Regions from separate parts of the Furfurilactobacillus sp. W61-4 genome, predicted to be linked through region 2. Evidence: predicted binding sites of a transcription regulator. Region 2 holds the regulator's gene; each other region holds the start of a gene.
What was found. Region 2 encodes Rex, which represses fermentation and respiration genes when NADH is low (regulators of the CRP and FNR family bind a similar motif). Its sites were predicted from a motif close to TTGTGAANTANTTCACAA; they were not measured.
Positions count from the first base shown of each region.

Region 1: a site for Rex is predicted at 2,462-2,479, ahead of AC27FN_RS07410 (TrmB family transcriptional regulator). Genes of this name have one in related genera too.
Region 3: a site for Rex is predicted at 2,518-2,535, ahead of pdhA (pyruvate dehydrogenase (acetyl-transferring) E1 component subunit alpha). Genes of this name have one in related genera too.

Region 1 is NZ_BAAJNZ010000005.1:56,907-61,198, forward strand. It holds gene AC27FN_RS07400 (ornithine cyclodeaminase family protein) at 1-681, opposite strand, end outside; gene AC27FN_RS07405 (sulfite exporter TauE/SafE family protein) at 684-1,568, opposite strand; gene AC27FN_RS07410 (TrmB family transcriptional regulator) at 1,580-2,392, opposite strand; gene AC27FN_RS07415 (GntR family transcriptional regulator) at 2,892-3,602, shown strand; gene AC27FN_RS07420 (ADP-ribosylglycohydrolase family protein) at 3,605-4,292, shown strand, end outside.
Region 2 is NZ_BAAJNZ010000004.1:268,957-273,248, reverse strand. It holds gene AC27FN_RS07000 (ABC-F family ATP-binding cassette domain-containing protein) at 1-901, opposite strand, end outside; partial or broken gene AC27FN_RS06995 (ATP-binding cassette domain-containing protein) at 1,082-1,522, opposite strand; gene AC27FN_RS06990 (redox-sensing transcriptional repressor Rex) at 1,987-2,646, shown strand; gene groES (co-chaperone GroES) at 2,912-3,196, shown strand; gene groL (chaperonin GroEL) at 3,256-4,292, shown strand, end outside.
Region 3 is NZ_BAAJNZ010000001.1:133,769-138,060, reverse strand. It holds gene AC27FN_RS00745 (dihydrolipoamide acetyltransferase family protein) at 1-205, opposite strand, end outside; gene AC27FN_RS00740 (alpha-ketoacid dehydrogenase subunit beta) at 277-1,254, opposite strand; gene pdhA (pyruvate dehydrogenase (acetyl-transferring) E1 component subunit alpha) at 1,257-2,375, opposite strand; gene AC27FN_RS00730 (peptide deformylase) at 3,023-3,634, shown strand; gene AC27FN_RS00725 (hypothetical protein) at 3,961-4,292, opposite strand, start outside.

The DNA of each region.
Region 1 (4,292 bases), on a different contig from region 2:
ACCCACACCATTGATATGTGTGCCAGGTTTTATTAATGATCCATTGAAAGTTGCTTTTTTGGATGTCGTTACAGTTGTAATAATATCTGCTGTACCAACTACTGAATTCGGATTATCCACAACTTCAAATGATGCCTCAAAACGTCCATCAAACCTTTTCGCCGCTTCCTGACAAAATGCTAAGGCACGGTCATGATCTATATCGGCAACATAGACGGTTTTCAGTGTTCTGACTGTTAGCATTGCCTCTAACTGGGACATTCCCTGACCGCCAGTCCCAATCAATAATGCTACTTTAGCATCATTGCGTGCCAATATGTCGGTTGCAGCTCCCTGAACTGCCCCAGTGCGAAGTTGCGTCAAGTATGTCCCATCTAAAATAGCACTTACAATGCCTGTTTGTGCATCCAGAGTCACCATAGTTGCTGGCACGCTTGGCAGTCCAGCCTTGATGTTATTTGGATAAACTGAAACGATTTTAACACCAAGTGCTGGTGCACTTCCGCTTACGTACCCTGGCATATAAAGGCTTTGCCCATTATGCTCTGGAACATCAATATTAGTTCTTAAAGGAATGTCTGCTCTTCCTGAAGAATAAAGACTTAGAGCCTCTTTATCTGCTTCAATTGCATCCCCCATTGTGAAAATCTTTTTTATTTCGTTAGCTGATAAATATCTCATGTTTATTCTCCTTTGCCGCTTTCGCTGGCAACCTCCTGACGATTTCCTAGGTACAAAGAAATAGCAGAATAGAGTAACACCACGATTACAATCCATTGGATAACCGCAGTATTGAGACTCTTAACTAGAAACACTGCAGTTAGTACCCCCACAATGCCAAAGACAGAAAACATTGTGATCTTACGAGAATAATCATTCAGCTTAATGAACTGCATACTTCCAATTGAAACCGAGAAAGTGCAGCCACCCATCATAATTGGAAAAGCGGCAACTGGATTCATACCCATCGCGTATACCGTTGCCATAGTCAGCGCGTATGAACCAATTCCAATATTGTTTAAGGCCCCATAAGTAAACATCAGAAAACCAGTTGTAATTAATTTCCAACCATACAGCTCAGTTGCTGTTCCGTTAGAAGGAATCCAGCCAAACTTTCCGGCCAAGATTAAAGCAGTGGCAACAATCAGACCAACAATTACAAAATTTCGAATGACGCGCTCTGGTAATTTAACCACGAAACGGGGGCCTAAATATGCCCCGATCACTTGACAGACAATACAAACCAGTAAAGTTTTAATGCCAACAGAAATATTAGTAATGTAGGCCAAAGACATTACAAACACTGGAATAACACATTGTGTGTTTAAAGTTCCTGGCAGTTTTTTCATTGTTACCCATTTAGCTTTTGGATAAATTGCAGTCGAAATAGCAAAATCCGAAATGCCAAATGTAGATAGAAAATAAATAACTGCTTGTGAAACTGGTGTCCAAATATTACTAGCAGGTTCCTGCATAACTTCGTCCTTGTGTCTTAATAGGTCGCGTACAAACACAAAGATAAATAATAAATTAATTAAAATAATGGCCGTGATTAAGGCAATTAGCATGATTTTTCCCCTTAATTATTATCAAAGTAGACGTCACGCACCCCTTCTAAATCTGAACCAAATTTCTTTTCGGCTTCATCATTTAACAATGAAAGAGTACGCAAATTATATGCATCATGTAATACGTATTCTTGTGCTAAAAAAACCATTGATGTATTTTTTGTCCAAATAACATCTGTATTAACTGAATGAGCAGGCAGTTTACCGTAAACAACTTCTTGTCCGTCCGAAATGACGTTTACCCAACGACCCCCATAATCCAACACCTTATCGGCTTCAAAAAAATGCTTATAAAATCTTCTAAAGGGCAACTCGTAGCGATGATGTTGACTAAATAAGATAACAACAAACTCGTGAAGTCGGTTTTCAGCGTCAGCCAGCGCTTGGATAATAGCTGGTGTCAAATCTTCAGAATAAATTTGTACATACAGGCTCTTCTTGGCATTTTGAACCTGAAATAAGATCTTTTCGAAAACTTGATCATAATGTTCTAATGACCACATTGACCCATCACTAGTAAATGATCCCAAGCCAGATAAACTTGTTTCAATACTTGAAATATCTTCAAGGGCTTCTGTCTTTAAACGACTAACTAACTCATCCACAGGAATTGCTGTATACAATGGCGTTTCGTTCTTAGACTGAAGCACAAAGTGTTTGTCTTCCAACGAAGACAAGATATTATAAATTTTTGATCGAGCAACTCCTGAAAGCTTGCTAACTTTGTAACCTGTCGATGCGTCCATCTGCAATAAGGTCACATACACTTTGGCCTCGCTCTCCGTTAGGCCAAAGCGCATCAGTAATTCTGTTGATTGTGTCATAATATCCTCAAAAAATAGTAGCTACCATTGGGTACTACTATATAGTCTTTCAATTTATTTGTCTATACTTTGTGATTTATTATTCTAATTTAAAATGTATAACTATCCGCATTATAGTTCATTATTCGTTATTTAAAAGCGAGCAGAAATATCTAGAAAACCATGCAATACCTGTGATCTCGACAATAATTTCAAAGCTCAATTTCATCACCGCGTCTCATCTTTTAACTAACGTAGATCGCATAATCGGTCTGATATATTCCATATCAATTAAACAAAGCGCAGTTAATCACAATTTTTCATTGATTCGCCTCACCGCTTTCATCTAATTTTTCAACTGCGTCAACTTTTGGAAAGATTAATTCTATCGTATTGGAAAAAGCACAAATAGATAATAATCTCCCGAAATAATGAAAGCGTTGTCGTTTGACGAGTTAAGTGATATTCTCAATTCGTAATCTTGAGTACTCAAGTAGTCAAATAAAAGAAAGGAGCCTTTATGCCTCTTAATACATCATTATTCAATGCAAGAATCAGCATACAAGAACAAATAGCCGCTGATATTCGACAAGACATCTTTAAAAATCGATCAATTGGTGACCGATTACCAAGTGAAGCAGAATTCGTAAAACAATATCATGTTGCCCGTACAACCATTCAACGGTCTTTAAAGGAACTTGAAGAACAAGGCGTCATTGAACGAATCCATGGAAAAGGTAGTTACGTCAAATTGAAGAAACCCCAAATTGACATGTTTAATTTTTCGGGTTTCTCAGACTATGCGAGACGTATTGGCGCGACACCTGTCACTAAAATCATTAACAAGACTATCCAAGGAATCGGAAACGACCAGGTGTTACAGCTAACGCGTCTTAGAGGTATTCAACAGGAAAATGAAGTTACGCAACTTACAATCGATGAATCCCGACTACGACTGTCACAATTCCCCGGTTTAGAGAACTACGACCTAGAAACACGTTCCCTGTATGAAACACTTCGTCAAAAATACAATGTGAATCCAGCTACTGCCAATCTCAGTGTTACGGCAATCTTACCATCAGTAACGCAAATCGAATTATTGGAAGAGAGCGAACGCAACCCTTTATTAGAAGTAGCTGGGAACGTAGTCACTTATGAAAACGAACTGGTTGAGCATGTCAAAATCATTTACAGCAGTTCAGCAAATTTTAAATTCATTGTGGGGGTCTAATCATGATCACAACGTCAAAAGACAAAATTTTAGGAACCTTATATGGCCAAGCCATTGGAGATGCGATGGGCATGCCATCAGAGCTATGGCCTGTCCAACAAATTCGTGATTACTTTTCCGATAAAATTACTGATTTTCTAGATGGCCCACAGACAAATGATATCGCTTTAAATTTCACTAAGGGTCAATATACAGATGACACAAACCAAGCATTAGTAATCTTAGATGCACTAATCGAAACAGATTGGCATCCAAATCAACAAATCCTAGTAAATCATATTATGCGATGGGCGGATGAAATTGGCGCATGGTCAAACAATATTTTAGGGCCTAGCTCAAAAGCGGCTCTCCTTGCAATTCGAGAAGGTGAAAACCCACGTCCCATTACTGATAAAGCCTTAACTAATGGTTGTGCTATGCGAATTGCACCGATTGGCAGTTTATACAGGCCAGACCAAATGAACGACCTTATCCAGATGGTCTACGAAGTCACACGAATCACCCACTCATCTGATGTTGCATTTTCTGGTGCGGCGATGGTTGCAGCAATGGTCACGGCTGGCTTGGCTGACTACAGCTGGGACAACATGATTGACTATGCGATTAAAGCTTCGGACAAAGCCTTTCAACTTGGTGCACCAACTTGGGCCGCGTCTAACCGTGAACGCTTGCGAGTTGGGTTAGATCTAG
Region 2 (4,292 bases):
CAGTTTGATAGTCATCATAATCGCCCTCAAACCAGCGGGTACCATTAGCAGATAGTTCAACGACTTCAGTTGCGACTTGATTAATAAAGTAACGATCATGCGAGACGAACAAGACAGTCCCCATAAAATCGTTAAGCGCTTCTTCAAGTACTTCTCGTGAATCAATATCTAAGTGATTGGTCGGCTCATCTAAAATTAGGAAATTGTCGTGGTCAAGCGACAGCTTGGTTAAGGATAAACGAGCGCGTTCGCCGCCACTCAATGCGCTAACGGGTTTAGCGACGTCATCACCAGTGAACAGAAAACTGCCTAGCAGCGTCCGAATTTCGCGCTCTGCCATGGTGGGATGTTCATCCCAAATTTCATTTAAAACGGTCTTTTCATCGTGGAGAACCGCTTGTTCCTGATCATAATAGCCAACAGTGACATTGGCCCCAATTTTAACCGTGCCCGCTAAAGCTGGGCGTTGCGATAAAATGGTTTTTAAAAGCGTCGATTTGCCGACCCCGTTTGGGCCGACAATACCGACCGCGTGCTGTTTAATAACATTAAGATCAATATGGCTTGCTAAAGGTGCCCCCGGAGCATAGCCAATTTGCAAGTCAGCAACTTTCAAGACTTCTTTGCCACTGTCATGCTCAGGCTGGAATCGAATGCGAATCGAACGATCATCATCTTTGGGCGCTTCTAAACGATCCATTTTGGCTAATTGTTTGCGACGGGCCTGCGCTCGTTTTGTTGTGGAAGCGCGCACGATGTTTTTATTGACGAAGTCTTCCAACGCACTAATTTGGGCTTGCTGTTTGTCAAATGCCCGTTGCTGTGTTTTGATGCGCGCTGCCTTTTGTTGTAAATAAGCGGAGTAATTTCCTTTATAATGAGTGAGCGTACCTTGGTTCATGTCATAAATATTTGTCACCACATGATCCAAAAAGTACCGATCATGAGAGACAACAAGGACAGCTCCAGGGTAACTCTTAAGATAATCTTCCAGCCAAGACAGCGTTTGAATGTCTAAATGGTTAGTTGGTTCATCTAGAATCAGCAAGTCTGGTTGCTGCAATAAGTACTTTGCTAAGGCTAGCTGGGTTTTTTGACCACCAGAAAATTGCATGACGTTGCGATCATACGTGTCTTCATCAAAGTGAAAGGCATGTAGAACACCACGGATCAGCGCTTGATAGCCATAGCCATTGTGGTCGCTGAAATCTTGCTGTAGTTGATCGTATTCGTTTAAAAAGCGCTGATAAGCTGGACTTTGATGGTCTGCTGAGGGGTCCGCAATTAGTGTCTCTAATTCGCGCAATCGCTGCTCTTGTTGTCGTTGCAAATTAAAGACAGTGAGCATCTCGTTCCAGACCGTATTATTTGAAGTTAACCCGGCGTCTTGGGGCAGGTATCCGATGGTAACTGCTTTACCAGTGGCGATGGTGCCGGCGTCCGGTTCATTTAAGCCCGCAATCATTTTTAACAAGGTTGATTTGCCAGCACCATTGCGACCAACTAAGCCAACGCGTGCGTGATCTTCAACCGTCATGGAGACATTTTCAAATAAGGTCTCGGCGCCGAAACGACGCGCGACTGCTTGTACCTGGAGAACATACATGGTCGAAAACTCCTTTATTTATCAAACGATTTCATAACTACCATTCTAGCATGTTGAGCAAGGAAGCGGCATGGATTACCAAGGGGTGCACTGATTTAGCTTGTGAAACAAAGGGCTGGTAAAAAATTAATAACGATGGTGATCAAAGTTCGTGATTTTAATTAATATCAGCGACATAAAGTTTTAGAAAAAGGATAATCAATTTTAATGCTGTTGCCTCAGGGTATACTAGGGTTTCCTCAGGGCATTTGATAAGAAACTTTGTGAAAAAAACGGATAAAAGAATGAATTCTACTTCACAATAAGTGGCCCTATGCTATAATTGGTCTACACATTAGTTTCACAAACGATACTAATTGAACAAAAAGGAGTGAACCGCCGTGGCCGAACAACGAATCCCACGTGCGACAGCAAAACGGCTGCCGATCTATTACCGCTATTTAAACATTTTATTGGACGCGGATAAGACCCGCGTTTCTTCAACTCAGTTATCGGAAGCTGTTAAAGTCGACTCAGCTACTATTCGTCGCGACTTTTCATACTTTGGTGCCCTCGGTAAAAGAGGCTACGGTTATGATGTTGCCAAGCTCATCGAGTTCTTTAAAAAAATCCTGAATCAAGACCAATTAACCAATGTTGCGTTAGTTGGGGTGGGGAACTTGGGCCATGCGTTATTGAATTTTAATTTCCATCAAAATAGCAATGTTCGTATCAGTGCAGCTTTTGATGTTAATGACAATATCGTGAACACAGTTCAAAGTGGTGTGCCAATTTATCCATTATCAGAAATGGGTCGTCAATTGCAGGATCAACAAATCTCGATTGCGATTGTAACGGTTCCAGAACGTACTGCGCAGGATGTGACCGAACAATTGGTAAAAGCCGGTATCAAAGGAATTTTGAACTTTACACCACGTCGCTTGTCGGTACCTGATTCGGTCCGGGTTCAAAACGTTGATTTGACTAATGAATTACAGACACTCATCTATTTCATTGATCATTATGCAGAGATTGTGCCAACTGAAAGTGAACCAGAATAGTTAGTTAAATATAAAATGATGAACGTCGGTTGCTCGCTGTGTGCAGAGCGACAGACGTTTTTTTCGACTTAATTATTGGGTTTACCAGTAGCGATCAATCATCAATTAGCAGTGTGGACGATGAGCTGCTAATTTTTTTGACTAACTTTGACCAAAAGTCTTGCATTCAGAATCAGGGATGGTTATTATAGACCTTGTTGTTAGCACTTAGACATCAAGAGTGCTAAAAGCGTTTATTTCAACGAAAATTATTGGAGGGATTAACGTGTTAAAACCATTAGGAGATCGCGTTATTTTACAAGCTTCTGAAGAAGAAGAACAAACCGTTGGCGGTATTGTCTTAGCAAGTAATGCGCAAGAAAAACCAACGACTGGAAAAGTTATCTCTGTCGGTGCTGGCCGAGTGTTGGACAGCGGTGACACAGTTGCACCATCCGTTAAGGAAGGCGACACAGTGATGTTTGACAAGTATGCCGGCACTCAAGTGACTTATGACGGTGCAGACTACCTAGTTCTCCATGAAAAAGATATTGTCGCAATCGTTGAATAATTTCGACCTAAATTGCGTAAGTAAAGACGAAATAAAAAATAGTTGAGGTGGAAATTCACATGGCTAAAGATCTAAAGTTTTCTGAAGATGCCCGCAGTTCAATGCTTGCAGGGGTTGATAAATTAGCGAACACGGTTAAGACCACACTTGGGCCAAAGGGTCGTAACGTGGTGCTTGAACAAAGTTATGGTTCACCAACCATCACCAATGATGGTGTAACAATTGCGAAAGCGGTTGAATTGGCTGACCATTTTGAAAACATGGGTGCGAAATTGGTTGCTGAAGTTGCTTCTAAGACCAATGACATCGCCGGTGATGGGACGACCACCGCGACGGTGCTCACACAATCCATTGTTAACGAGGGTATGAAGAATGTGACCGCCGGCGCCAACCCTGTTGGTATTCGGACTGGGATTGAAAAAGCAACCAATGCAGCCGTTGATGCTTTACACAAGATGAGCCACGACGTTAAGACTAAGTCAGATATTGCTCAGATTGCTTCGATTTCCGCTGCGGATCCAGAAGTTGGTGAATTAATTGCTGACGCAATGGAAAAGGTTGGCAATGATGGTGTTATCACCATTGAAGAGTCTAAGGGGATTGAAACCACTTCTGATGTCGTTGAAGGGATGCAGTTTGACCGTGGCTACATGAGTCAATACATGGTTACTGATAACGACAAGATGGAAGCTGACTTGGACAACCCATACATCTTGATTACGGATAAGAAGATTGCTAACATCCAAGACATTTTGCCACTACTGCAATCAGTTGTTGAACAAGGCCGTGCCTTACTGATTATCGCCGATGATATTACTGGCGAAGCCTTACCAACGTTAGTCTTGAACAAAATGCGTGGGACGTTTAACGTCGTTGCTGTTAAGGCGCCAGGCTTTGGCGACCGGCGCAAAGCACAATTGGAAGATATTGCCGCTTTGACTGGGGGTACCGTGATTACTGATGACCTCGGTTTGAATTTGAAAGACACCACGGTCGAGCAGTTGGGCCAGGCTGGCAAAGTCACCGTTACTAAAGATAACACGACGATCGTTGAAGGCGCTGGTAACAAAGCCGACGTTGACGAACGAGTTGCCAA
Region 3 (4,292 bases), on a different contig from region 2:
TTTTGGCCGTTTCACCTGCTTGCATAAAAATCTTTTTAACGGTCCCAGATACTGGTGATGGTAATTCAGAGACAGATTTGTCGTTTTGAATTTCAACTAAGGTGTCATCTTCGGCAATCTTGTCGCCTTCTTTGACATCCCAAGCAGCAATTTCGCCTTCTGCCATTCCTTCACCAAGTTCTGGCATTTTGAATTTGTAGGACATGGAGTATCTTCCTTTCATCGAATTTCCGGAGCATTCCGGACAATCGTTGGCTAATTAGCGTAGCCGCGCGTTTAGTAAGTCAAAATTTCGCGAACCTTCGCCTCAATTTCGGCGGCATCAGGAATCCAGTCGTCTTCGGCTAAGGCAAATGGGTAAACACTGTCTGGCGCTGCTACGCGGCCAATTGGTGCATCCAATGAAAGAATGTCGTCTTCAGCGATATCGGAAACAACTGTGGCACCAACCCCAGCCATGCGTTGTGCTTCTTGAACAACGACAACATGGTGTGTTTTATCGATTGACTTGAAGATGGTAGCGGTGTCAATTGGTGACAAGGAAACCAAGTCGATCACTTCAACAGAAATATTTTCATCAGCCAACTTGTCAGCTACTTTAAGCGCTTCATTAACTTCAGCACTGTAAGCAACAACGGTGATATCCGTCCCTTCACGGACGACTTTAGCCGTGTCCAACGGAACGGTGTACTTATCGTCTGGAACATCGGCTTTCATGGAACGGTACAACTTCAGGTTTTCCATGAATAAAACAGGGTCGTTGTTCTCCACAGCTGAAATCACAAGTCCTTTAGCGTCATATGGGTTAGAAGGTGTAACCACCCGCAACCCTGGTACGCCAGTGAAGAAGTTTTCCAAGTTGTCGGCATGCATTTCAGCCGTGTGGGTCCCACCACCAAATGGCGTCCTAATGGTGATTGGCATGTTCTTTGTGTTACCAAAACGGAACCGGGTCCGTGCCATTTGTCCGGCGATGGAGTCGACTGCTTCAAAAGTGAAACCCATAAATTGGATTTCTGGTAATGGCCGCCAGCCAGTGGCTGCCAGTCCCATTGCCAAACCTAAAATACCTGATTCAGCTAATGGCGTGTCAAAGACCCGGTCTTCACCATATTTGTCTTGTAACCCTTGAGTGGTACGGAAAACACCACCGTTTTTACCGACATCTTCACCGAAGATTAACGTCTTGTCATCGTCACTTAAGACCTGATCAAGTCCGTCAGTAATCGCTTGAATATAAGTTTTCGTAGCCATGATTACTTCGACTCCTTTGCTTCAAATTCGGCAATTTGTGCCGCAATGTTCGGAGTTGGCACTTCGAACGTGTTCTTTAATAATTCAACGTTAGTTTGTTTTGGTTCACCGTCAGCAGCTTTCAAGGCTGCTTTGAAATCGGCTTTGCATTGATCCGTGTAGTCACTTTCTTGCTGGTCAGACCATAGACCTTTATCAGCCAAGACTTTTCGTAAACGAATTAATGGGTCAATGTCATGCCATGGCTTCTCTTCTTCTTTAGTCCGGTAACGTGATGGATCGTCACCCGCGGAACTGTGAGCGCCATAACGGTAAGTCAATGTTTCAATTAAGACTGGCCCATTACCAGCAGCGGCGAAGTCACGAGCAGCTTTTGAAACTGCGTAAACAGCGAGAATATCCATCCCGTCAACTTGAACAGATGGAATTCCAGCAGCAACCGCTTTTTGAGCCAAGGTCTTGGCAGCGGTCTGCTTAGCCCGTGGAACGGAAATGGCGAAGCCGTTATTTTGAACAAAGGCAACCAATGGCGCTTGGAAAGCGCCAGCAAAGTTCAAGCCTTCGTAAGTGTCCCCTTGCGAAGTCCCACCATCACCGGTATAAACGAACGCAACGTTCTTTTCACCGTTCTTCTTAATTCCTAAAGCAGCACCGGCAGCTTCAACATATTGGGCTCCAATAATGATTTGTGGCATCCATGCACGATACTTTTCATCATAAATGTTGCCTAAGACGTGGCCGCGTGACCAGAGATATCCTTTTTCAACCGAACCACCATGTTGAATTAACTGTGGTAAATCCCGGTAAGCTGGGAATAGAAAATCTTGTGGTTCAAAGGCGGAGACACTCCCCATTTCACTGGCTTCTTCACCAGCAGTTGGCGCATAGAAGCCTAACCGTCCTTGACGAGAGAAGTTCATCGTTTGTTCGTGCAATGCACGTTCCCAAACCATCTTCTTCATAAAATCAACCAATTGGTCGTCGCTAAAACTGTCGAAGACCTCTTGATTTACAACTTTGGCAGAACCGTCTAAAACTTGCACCGGTTTGTAGTCACTGCCTAAGTTATTCTTGATCGCAGCGAAGTCTACAATTGGCTTAGATGAATCGTTGTTTGCCATAATGCACACATTCCTTTCTATTTCTTGATGACAGCTGACACTCGTTCACTGTCTAATAAATCCAGCCAACAAATGTATGCGCTTTCATCTTTCACGACTTATTGTAACGCGTTACAGAATCGCAATGCAAGGGTTTTCAAAATTGTTAAATAGGTCACAAGGCTTTTATCTTGTCTTCAAAAACTTGTGAAGTTTTTGAACAGTATCATCAACAACTGTATAGCAAGTCCCCAGCAACCGACCATTTCTGAGTTCCTCTATTGATCCATTTACTTAAAATCGCTATTTTCATCAAACTTTCAATCTTCACAAGCTGCCACGCATGGCTGCTGAAAACAGCGTGACAATCATCGCGATTTCGACTTATTGTTTAAACATTCACTAAATTAGCTGTCTAAAACTCGTTCATTCGACGGCGAGAACTGACGTATTCCCCGGAGACTAAAAAGCGGCAAACCCCAACCGCCGCTAAGGCTACCCTTGGCTGACCTGGTGGCGTATGGTAAACTAAATTCAATGAGTGAAACAAGTTCACGGTCAGTCCAACCCATTTGGACTACTTTGGCGATCAACAATAAACATCCAACTTTAACCGTTTATGACACCAAAGATTTTTTGACCGAATTACAATTAGGAGGCACTTGCGCGTGATTTTAATGGAAGATATTATTCGAGATGGCAATCCGACCTTACGGAAATACGCGGAAAAGGTGACCTTCCCGCTTAGTGATGAAAATCGTCAGTTAGCTGCTGACATGATGACCTACTTAGAAGTAAGTCAAGACCCAGAGCAGGCTGAAAAATATCAGCTACGTGCAGGAGTTGGTCTGGCCGCTCCCCAAGTTGATGTGTCCCTGCAAATGGCGGCCGTCTTAGTTCCATCTGCAGTCGAGCCCGAAGATCCTGATGACCAAGCTTCAATTGCTGAGGCTGCCAAAGCTGCTCGCGATAATCCAGTATTTAAAGAAGTCATCATTAACCCGGTAATCGTCAGCCAATCCGTTCAACAAGCGGCATTGACTGAAGGTGAAGGCTGTTTATCTGTTGACGATGAACATCCTGGCTATGTTCCCCATGCTGACCGTATTACATTGCGTTACCAGGACCTCGATGGTAACGAACACAAAATCCGTTTAAAAGATTACCCGGCCATTGTGTGCCAGCACGAAATTGATCATCTTCACGGTGTATTATTTTATGATCACATCAATCAGGCTGAACCATTCGCTGCTGAAGATGGCACATTACTGATTGGCTAGTTAACCAGGTGAGCTTTGATGAAACAACGGCGATCATCGAGCGATGGGAAAAATAACTTTACCTACTATATAAAAAAGTCGCTTGGCAGACAAAAATTGTTTGCCAAGCGACTTTTACGTCAAATTAATCAATTTTGCATCACGACACATTTGGAATTTAGCCAATTCACCAATTTTGCTAACAGACAGTGCCATTTTTTCAGTCCTATTTGCTTCTGTTTGTCATTCAAGTCAGATCGGACACGCCAACTTTTACTGTGTTTTCATTCAGTTTAGGAATGGCAATTTTTTGCTCATCGCACCAAGATAACAAGAACTTTCTTATGTTATTCTGCTCGATTTGTGTTCTGTAGTGATTCCGCTTGAGAGGCATTGAGTTTACGGAGGTCCTGAACATATTCGATCGTCGCTTCATTAACTAAATAGGCAATATCAATATGCAATCGCTGTTCAAACAACCATAAATCAGTGACCACAAACGTCGGTTGATCTGTTTTGATTCGTTTGATGTGGTTTGCTAGGGCATATTCTCCAAGCGCGTTATTGACCGGCCGGCGCAGATTAGGTAATTGTGTTGCAGTCAACTCACTGACTGGCAGTTCATATTCAAAGGCCATCACGCCACGTCCCCAGACGTCGGCAACGGTTTCAGACTTTA